One region of the Rahnella sp. PD12R genome, then DNA from elsewhere that is predicted to be linked to it. Evidence: predicted binding sites of a transcription regulator. Region 1 holds the regulator's gene; the other holds the start of a gene.
The links. Region 1 encodes Fur, which represses iron uptake genes when iron is present. Its sites were predicted from a motif close to ATAATAATGAGAACNACTATCAA; they were not measured.
Positions count from the first base shown of each region.

Region 2: the regulator Fur is predicted to act here: its motif matches at 2,006-2,028, upstream of KWG64_RS03285 (Nramp family divalent metal transporter).

Region 1 is NZ_JAHTMS010000001.1:213,300-217,488, reverse strand. It holds gene KWG64_RS01025 (methyl-accepting chemotaxis protein) at 1-876, opposite strand, end outside; gene fldA (flavodoxin FldA) at 1,287-1,814, shown strand; gene fur (ferric iron uptake transcriptional regulator) at 2,131-2,586, shown strand; gene chiQ (ChiQ/YbfN family lipoprotein) at 2,740-3,081, opposite strand; gene KWG64_RS01005 (OprD family outer membrane porin) at 3,095-4,189, opposite strand, start outside.
Region 2 is NZ_JAHTMS010000001.1:721,456-725,644, forward strand. It holds gene KWG64_RS03280 (DUF2502 domain-containing protein) at 229-651, shown strand; gene KWG64_RS03285 (Nramp family divalent metal transporter) at 729-1,958, opposite strand; gene KWG64_RS03290 (NupC/NupG family nucleoside CNT transporter) at 2,375-3,562, shown strand; tRNA gene KWG64_RS03295 (tRNA-Ala) at 3,701-3,776, opposite strand; tRNA gene KWG64_RS03300 (tRNA-Ala) at 3,850-3,925, opposite strand.

The DNA.
Region 1 (4,189 bases):
GGAAGACAGATCGTTATTCCCGGCTGAGATTTCGGACGCGCCCTGATAGATGTGGTTGGTACAGTTGCGGATGGTCTGAACAGTATTTTCCAGGCTGGACTGCATAACGTTAAGCAGCGGAATCAGTTTACCCGCGCAGTTTTTGCCGAACTCTTCCAGGTAATGCGTCAGGTCGCCGCTGGCAATTACGGCGAAGTGATCGCGGATTTTATCCAGCGGTTTCACCAGCGCCATCACGAGATAACGGTCGGTCAGCAGCAAAATAAGCAGGCCGAGAGAAAAAGCCGTCAGCAGAATAACTTTGCTGTAATAAGTCAGATGGTTTGATTTGGTCTGCGCCGCCTCGAAATCGACCGCAATCTGCCCGCTGACTTTTGTCATTGAGGCACCAAAATTGCGGCTCAGCGCTGGAACGGTATCGTTCGCCAGCTGATTATAGGCATCGAAATTTTTGCCAACGGCCGCTGAATATAACGGCGTAACGCCTTGCGTGACCAGACTTTCCCAACTTGAGACCAGTTCCTGAACTGACGCTTCATCTAATCCCGGATGCGGAGCCGTTTTGAAACTCGCCAGCGCCTGTGACAGACCATCGAGTGACTGTTTTGCCGTATCAAAAATTTCCGGCCCTTTTGACGGATCCGCCTGAAGCTGCCCCACGGCACGACTTAAGCGTGTGACGGTACGGAAGTACTGATCATTTCCTTTATTGATCAGCGCCATATTGTTGACCAGTTCGGTACTGTTTTGGGTGTTCTGCGTGAGCGTATTCAGGGAGGTGACGGTGTAAATAGACACACTCGCCCACATGACGCAAAAAATGCCCAGAATCGTTAATAATGCGGCCCTGATGGTAATATTTTTTAAAAACTGCACGATATGCCTCTCTCGAAACAGGACTGTTTCTGGTCTGAGGATTGACGGGGATGCGGAGAATCAAGACAGGTAGCCAGCAGGCGTTTGCCCCCGGACATGTTTGAACACCTCTCCGGGCATCGATTTCTTTATTATGTTGAGATTCCTCTCGCATCATCTATCGGCGTTCAACGGGCAAACTTAAGGAGTGGCGGAAATTATTTCTTAATTTTGCTTTTATCCTCAATAAGTTTGAGGTTATTTAAAGCACACGAAGGCGATAACACTTAAAAAGATTGCCCGATAAACTTATCCACCAGTTAAGAAGGCGAGCTGAAACATATTCTCCGCCGCGCGAGTTTGCTATCATCTGCGTTATTATTGCCTGCAATGCAGAGCACTTCATTGAGAACAAGAGGTTAGGTAATCTTATGGCCGTAGTAGGTATCTTCTTTGGATCCGATACAGGTAACACCGAAAACATCGCGAAAATGATCCAGAAGCAATTGGGTAAAGATGTTGCAGAGGTGCATGACATTGCGAAGAGCAGCAAAGAGGATCTGGAAAAATTCGATATTTTGCTGATCGGTATTCCAACCTGGTATTACGGTGAAGCGCAGTGTGACTGGGACGACTTTTTCCCGACGCTGGAAGAGATAGATTTCGAAGGCAAGCTGGTTGCGCTGTTTGGCTGCGGCGACCAGGAAGACTATGCCGAATACTTCTGTGATGCGCTCGGTACCGTGCGTGACATCATCGAGCCACGCGGCGCGGTGATCGTGGGTCACTGGCCAACTGAAGGCTATCATTTCGAAGCTTCAAAAGGTCTGGCCGATGATAAGCACTTCATCGGGCTGGCAATTGACGAAGATCGTCAGCCGGAACTGACCAACGAACGTGTTGATGCATGGGTCAAACAGATCACAGAAGAACTGAGCCTTTCAGAAATTATTGGCTAAAAACCCTGTTGGCCCTGAGGATTTATTCTACAATTGAAGGGCCAAACTATTACTGAAATTAACAATTTAACCGCTACAAAATTGTAACTTTCGGTGGTATCAAGGTACACTGAGTTCATCTGTTTTTTCTATCGATCAAGTCGTTGCATAATTGAATGTGACAGGCATTTTGTGATCTTTATTAACAGGCTACGTTTTTGAGAATCGGCACACTTCCCTTAAACGAAGAATCCTTAAACGACAAATTTTTGTGCCGCCGATGCCACAGGCTGCATGCCTCAACTTGATTAGCACATAGTAACAGGACTGAATCCGCATGACTGACAACAACACCGCACTGAAGAAAGCCGGCTTAAAAGTCACGCTTCCGCGCCTCAAAATCCTGGAAGTGCTGCAAGCGCCGGAAGGTCATCACGTTAGTGCGGAAGATCTGTACAAGCAACTGATTGATATGGGTGAAGAAATTGGCCTGGCGACGGTTTACCGCGTTCTGAACCAGTTTGATGACGCCGGTATCGTTACCCGTCATAACTTCGAAGGCGGCAAGTCTGTTTTCGAACTGACTCAGCAACATCATCATGATCACCTGATCTGCCTTGATTGCGGCCGCGTTATTGAATTCCGCGACGAATACATTGAAGGCCGTCAGCGTGAGATTGCGAAGAAACACGGTATCAAACTGACCAACCACAGTCTGTATCTGTACGGCCACTGTGAAGCGGGCGATTGCCGCGAAGATGAATCTTTGCACAATGACAAACCTGCGCAGTAATCTGCACGGTCAGTCCGAATAAATTAACCGCTGAAAGGCGGTTTTTTTATGTTAGCGATTCAGGCAGAGAGTTAAAACGCAAAACCCCGGCAAGCCGGGGTTTGTTGTTTCTTTATATCAGGCGCCAATATATGACTCAGCGTTCACATCCTGTTAATTAGCTGGCTTTGGCGAATTGTTAGAACGAATTTCCTGCCAGATTTTGCCGCAGTCTGCCGCGTAAGCCTGACCATCGCCGGTTTTACGCGCCGTCAGACAGCGCTGATAATCCACCACACGCACGGTTTCCTGATCGGCAAACTGCTTGTGCTCCTGTTCCTGTTTCAGAACATCAAGAATGGTCTGGCACGACGCCACTTTGTCCGGCGAGCCTTCTGCTTTTATGATGCAGTTGCTGTACGCCTGGCGTAGTTTCGCATTTTCGGTTTGCGTAGCCGTTGGCGCACAACCGGCCAGTAACAGGGAAGTCACGACCATCATCAGTAATTTATTCATCGGTTTAGTGTCCTCAGAAAATAGTGAATGGAGCGATAACGATGAATTTCACGTCTTTTTCATCCTGGAAAATGTTGCCGTAACCGCCGCCCCAGCTCGGGATATCCGAGTGGTTGTCGTACTGGGTGTAATGCAGTTTGAACAGCGTACCTTTCGCGCGACCTTCCTGAATGGTGTACAGCGCATCAAGGCTCCAGGCACTTTCTTTCAGGCGCTGGCTCTGGTCATAGATTGGATTGGTACTCGGTTTGGCATCCCACGCGTAAACATAAGAACCGCCCACTGCGAAGCCCGGCAGATCCCATTTCGCCAGATCGTATAACACACCGGCGTAAACCGCTTTTTCGCCGTTGGCGTTGAAGTCAGAACGGTTATCCCACCACACATCAAGACGTCCGTTAGAAGAAGAGTACGTCGGGGTCATGCGTTGTAAAAAATAACCCTGATTCCCCTCAGCTTTGACCATCGTCCCTTCCAGACGCCAGTTGAACTGGCCGGTGGTATAACCGAAAGTCAGTGCCTGCAACCAGGCCAAACCGTCATACAGGCTGTTCGGATCGTTCTGGTTGCTGATACGATCTTCCGCGCCGTAGAACTGGTAGCTGGTGGTGAGCGGGTTGCCCATCAGATCAATTTTGTACGACGCTTTGGCGAAGTACTGATCGACGTAACTTTCAGCCTGACCGAAAGCCGCTTCAAGCACGAGATCATTTTTGAAGTCGTATTTCGCACCCAGCGAGTGGATATAGGAAACACCGGTTTTCTTGTCGTTCTGGCGGAAATCATCCATCTCCAGATGCCACGGCGATTTGTATTCATCCGCCCACATGTAGGAGAAACTCAGTTCGCCCGGATCCCCAAAATCATGTTTATACCCGGCTTCGGCACCGCGATAGGTACCCGGCATAAAGCTCCAGTGCGGGGCGATCAGCGTTTGTCCGGTCGGCTGAATGTAACCAGCATGGCCCCAGAATCCGCCGTATTTGAATTTACCGGCCGCTTTATAGAGGCTGACGCCGCCTTTATCGCCGGAATAATCTTCGTCATACGCATGGTTTTTGGAGGAGAACGCGATTTCGTTCGGGTGTCCGCTGTCGCTGGCTTCGGC
Region 2 (4,189 bases), 510 kb from region 1:
AATTGCGTCAAGGCGGCAATTGAAAGAATCCCGGGAGCTTACACTGGTAAGTGACCGGGGTGAATGAAAGCGGCCAACGCAGGGGCAGCTCGTATGATGACGGGGGAGGTTACGTAAGGTTTCCGTTAAGGCAGGTAAATCAATCAAAACAGGATTGTAAGCAATAGAACCCGCTCCCTCTTCCCCTTATAACTGTCAGCATAAATTATAAGGAATCTGGGGCCGTCTATGATTAAGCCAATACTTCTCGGAACATTGCTGTTCGCTTTGCTGCCTGCCGCCGCGCCTGCTGTACAGGCCAGCAACTTCAGCCTCAATACACCCGGTCTTTCCATCAGCATTGGCGACCGTGACCGTCGCGGTTATTACTGGGATGGGTACGACTGGCGCAACCCGAGCTGGTGGAACAGTTACCGTGGCCACAATTACGGTCATCGTGGCCCGCGCGGGGATTACTGGGACGGCTACCGCTGGCGCGATCAGGGCTGGTGGAATCATCGCCATCCGCCACGTCGTCCGATGCCGCCGCCGCGTTATTACCATGGCGACCACGGACGTCCGCATTATGACCACGGGCGTGGTCCGGACAGAGGTCGCGGCCATGACCGCGGACATGGGCACGATCGCGGGCATGACGGCCATCATCACTGATTCAGCGAATAGCAGAAACAAAAACGGGACAGCGCAACCTGTCCCGTTTTTTATGGCCTGAATCTTTCAGCCGGAAATTATTTCAGCATACCGATCAGCAGATAAAGGTTGAGGCTGACGACAATCAGCACAATGATGCGCCCCGCCCACTGCACGGTTTTGGTATTCACCATTTCGCCCATCAGGCTGCGGTTACCGGTAAACGCCAGCAGCGGCAACAGCGCCAGCGCAATCCCGAAGCTCAGCAGCACCTGGCTCATGACCAGAATTCGTGTGGCATCCAGCCCCATCAGAATCACGATAAAAGATGGCATCATGGTGACCGTACGGCGCACCCACAGCGGAATGTAGAATTTCACAAAGCCCTGCATCACCACCTGACCGGCCAGTGTACCGACCACGGTGGAAGATAAACCGGCGGCGACAAGGCTCAGGCCAAATGTCGTCGCGGCGGCGTGGCCGAGCAGCGGTTGCAGCGTCAGATAAGCTTCATCAAGTTCACTGATCCCGCTGTGTCCGCTGAAATGAAACGCGGCGGCGGCGGTCGCCATCATTGCCAGATTAACAAAACCGGCGATGGTCATTGCGATACCGACATCGAGTTTTGTCGCGGAATAGCGCTGTTCTTTCGATGCCTTACCGCCGCGCTGAGTCAGCGAAGAGTGAAGATAAATGACGTGCGGCATGATGGTCGCGCCCAGCACACCGGCGGCCAGATAGACGGAATCGCTGGTGGGCAGCGCAGGGATCAGCATGCCTTTGCCCAGCGCCACCATGCTTGGCTGCGAGAAGAACAGCTCAACGATATAGGCGGCGGCCACGAACAGCAGCAAACCGGCGATAACCAGTTCCAGCGGTTTTTGCCCGCGTTTTTGCAGCCCGAGGATAATAAAGGTGGCAATCCCGGTGAGCACGGCGCCCTGAAGCAGCGTAACCCCGAGAAGTAATTTGAAGCCGATCGCCGCACCGATAAATTCGGCGAGATCGGTCGCCATCGCGATGATTTCTGCCTGCACCCAGTAAGCCCAGACGGCAGGACGCGGGAAACGGTCACGGATGTGTTCGGCGAGGTTTTTTCCGGTGGCGATACCCAGTTTGGCAGACAAGAGCTGGATCAACATCGCCATGACGTTGGCCCAGACCACCACCCACAGCAACTGGTAACCATACGAGGCACCGGCCTGAATGTTAGTCGCAAAGTTGCCCGGATCGATGTAACCGATGGCGGCAATAAACGCCGGCCCCATCAGTGAAAGCTTCATCTTTCTGGCTGCGCGGCCTGAAGATTCGGCCCGGCTGTTCAGCATAGTCAGTTAACCCTTACGTTTGTTACGCTTACATAAATCATAGCTAATTGATAATGATTATCAAGTGCATTTAGAATGATCTGAGTAATTACTCTGATAGGCAGTAGCGTAAGCGGCAAAGTGTGAACTGAGTGGTTAATCATTCTGTGAGCTTTCAGAAAGACTTACAGAACGCTTTTTCCTAAAACAGACATTTACTGGCCAGATTCAGAACGCATTACGGCACATGATAAAACTAGCACAAGAATGCTAACTGTGCTTAGTTTTATTAACATCTTGATTTTTTGTGTGATAGGCCTCGATTTGTTGCAATTCGTGTCTGTAATTTCTATATTTGCAAGCGACTTCACGTTTTAAATGTACGCGTTACATAGAATGTCCGTCGAAATATAGCCTGCCTCTAATTTGGAGCACCCATGTCCCGAATATTGCACTTTGTATTAGCGTTGGCCGTTGTCGCTGCACTCGCTTTACTGGTGAGCCGTGACCGGAAGAATATCCGTTTACGTTTCATTGTTCAGCTGTTGGTCATCGAAGTCTTATTAGCCTATTTCTTCCTGAACTCTTCAATCGGTTTAGGTTTTGTGAAAGGCTTCTCAGACTTGTTTGAGAAATTATTAGGATTCGCTGCGGAAGGGACCGGCTTCGTATTTGGAGGCATGAGCGATAAAGGATTAGCGTTCTTCTTCTTGAAAGTCTTGTGTCCGATCGTGTTTATTTCCGCACTGATCGGTATTTTACAACACATTCGCGTACTGCCTTTCGTCATCCGTATCATCGGTACGGTCTTGTCGAAAATTAATGGCATGGGAAAACTGGAATCTTTCAACGCCATCAGCTCCCTGATTTTGGGTCAGTCAGAAAACTTTATCGCGTATAAAGATATTCTGAGCAAAATGTCTGAAAAACGTATGTACACCATGGCAGCCACAGCTATGTCGACCGTTTCTATGTCGATTGTGGGTGCGTACATGACCATGCTGGAACCGCGCTTCGTTGTTGCTGCGCTGGTGCTCAACATGTTCAGTACCTTCATCGTACTGTCGTTAATCAACCCTTATAAAGTTGATTCAGAAGAAGACCTGCAAATCGGTAACACGCATCAGGGTCAGAGCTTCTTTGAAATGCTGGGTGAATACATCCTGGCCGGTTTCAAAGTTGCGATCATCGTTGCAGCCATGTTGATTGGTTTCATCGCACTGATTTCCTGCCTGAATGCGCTGTTTGACGTAGTGTTCGGTATCACCTTCCAGGGCGTGCTGGGTTATGTCTTCTATCCATTCGCATGGATGATGGGCGTGCCAAGCCACGAAGCCTTGCAGGTCGGCAGCATCATGGCAACCAAACTGGTTTCCAATGAATTCGTTGCGATGCTGGATCTGCAAAAAGTCGCGACCGAACTGTCACCACGCGGCGTGGGCATCTTGTCCGTGTTCCTGGTGTCTTTCGCGAACTTCTCGTCTATCGGTATCGTTGCTGGCGCTATCAAAGGCCTGAACGAACACCAGGGCAACGTGGTTTCACGCTTCGGCCTGAAACTGCTGTACGGCTCAACGCTGGTCAGCGTGTTGTCAGCTTCTATCGCAGGTCTGGTACTGGCGTAAGTAAGCAGCAACAGAACGACAAAGAAAGGCGCTCCGGCGCCTTTTTTTATGTCTGCAATTCAGGGAACAGAAAGGGGCAGGACCGAAAGGGATAGAACAGAAAGCAAAAAACCCGCCGAAGCGGGTTTCTTTAATATTTGGTGGAGATAAGCGGGATCGAACCGCTGACCTCTTGCATGCCATGCAAGCGCTCTCCCAGCTGAGCTATACCCCCACACGAGGTCGTCCACATTGTACTTCTTGTGTTCCCTTTTGAGGAACAAACCAACTGACTCTGGTAAGAAAGTTGGTGGAGATAAGCGGGATCGAACCGCTGACCTCTTGCATGCCATGCAAGCGCTCTCCCAGCTGAGCTATACCCCCAATTCAGACCCGTAAAAACGAGTGAACGGGGCGCATAATATGAAACGCAGTCTGGCCTGTCAACGGCTAAATCCGTTTCTGGAATCAAGCGCTGAAAAAGCCGCCAAATCTCGCATTTCACAGGGAAAAAAGCCCTGCCCTTACGGAAATTTCCCGCAGGATGCATTGTTTTACAATTTGCCCGCCAGCCCGCATTCCGACTAGCTTTTTGATCTGCATAAGCATTTTCTTAACATCTATGTCCGAATGATTAATGGAATGTTA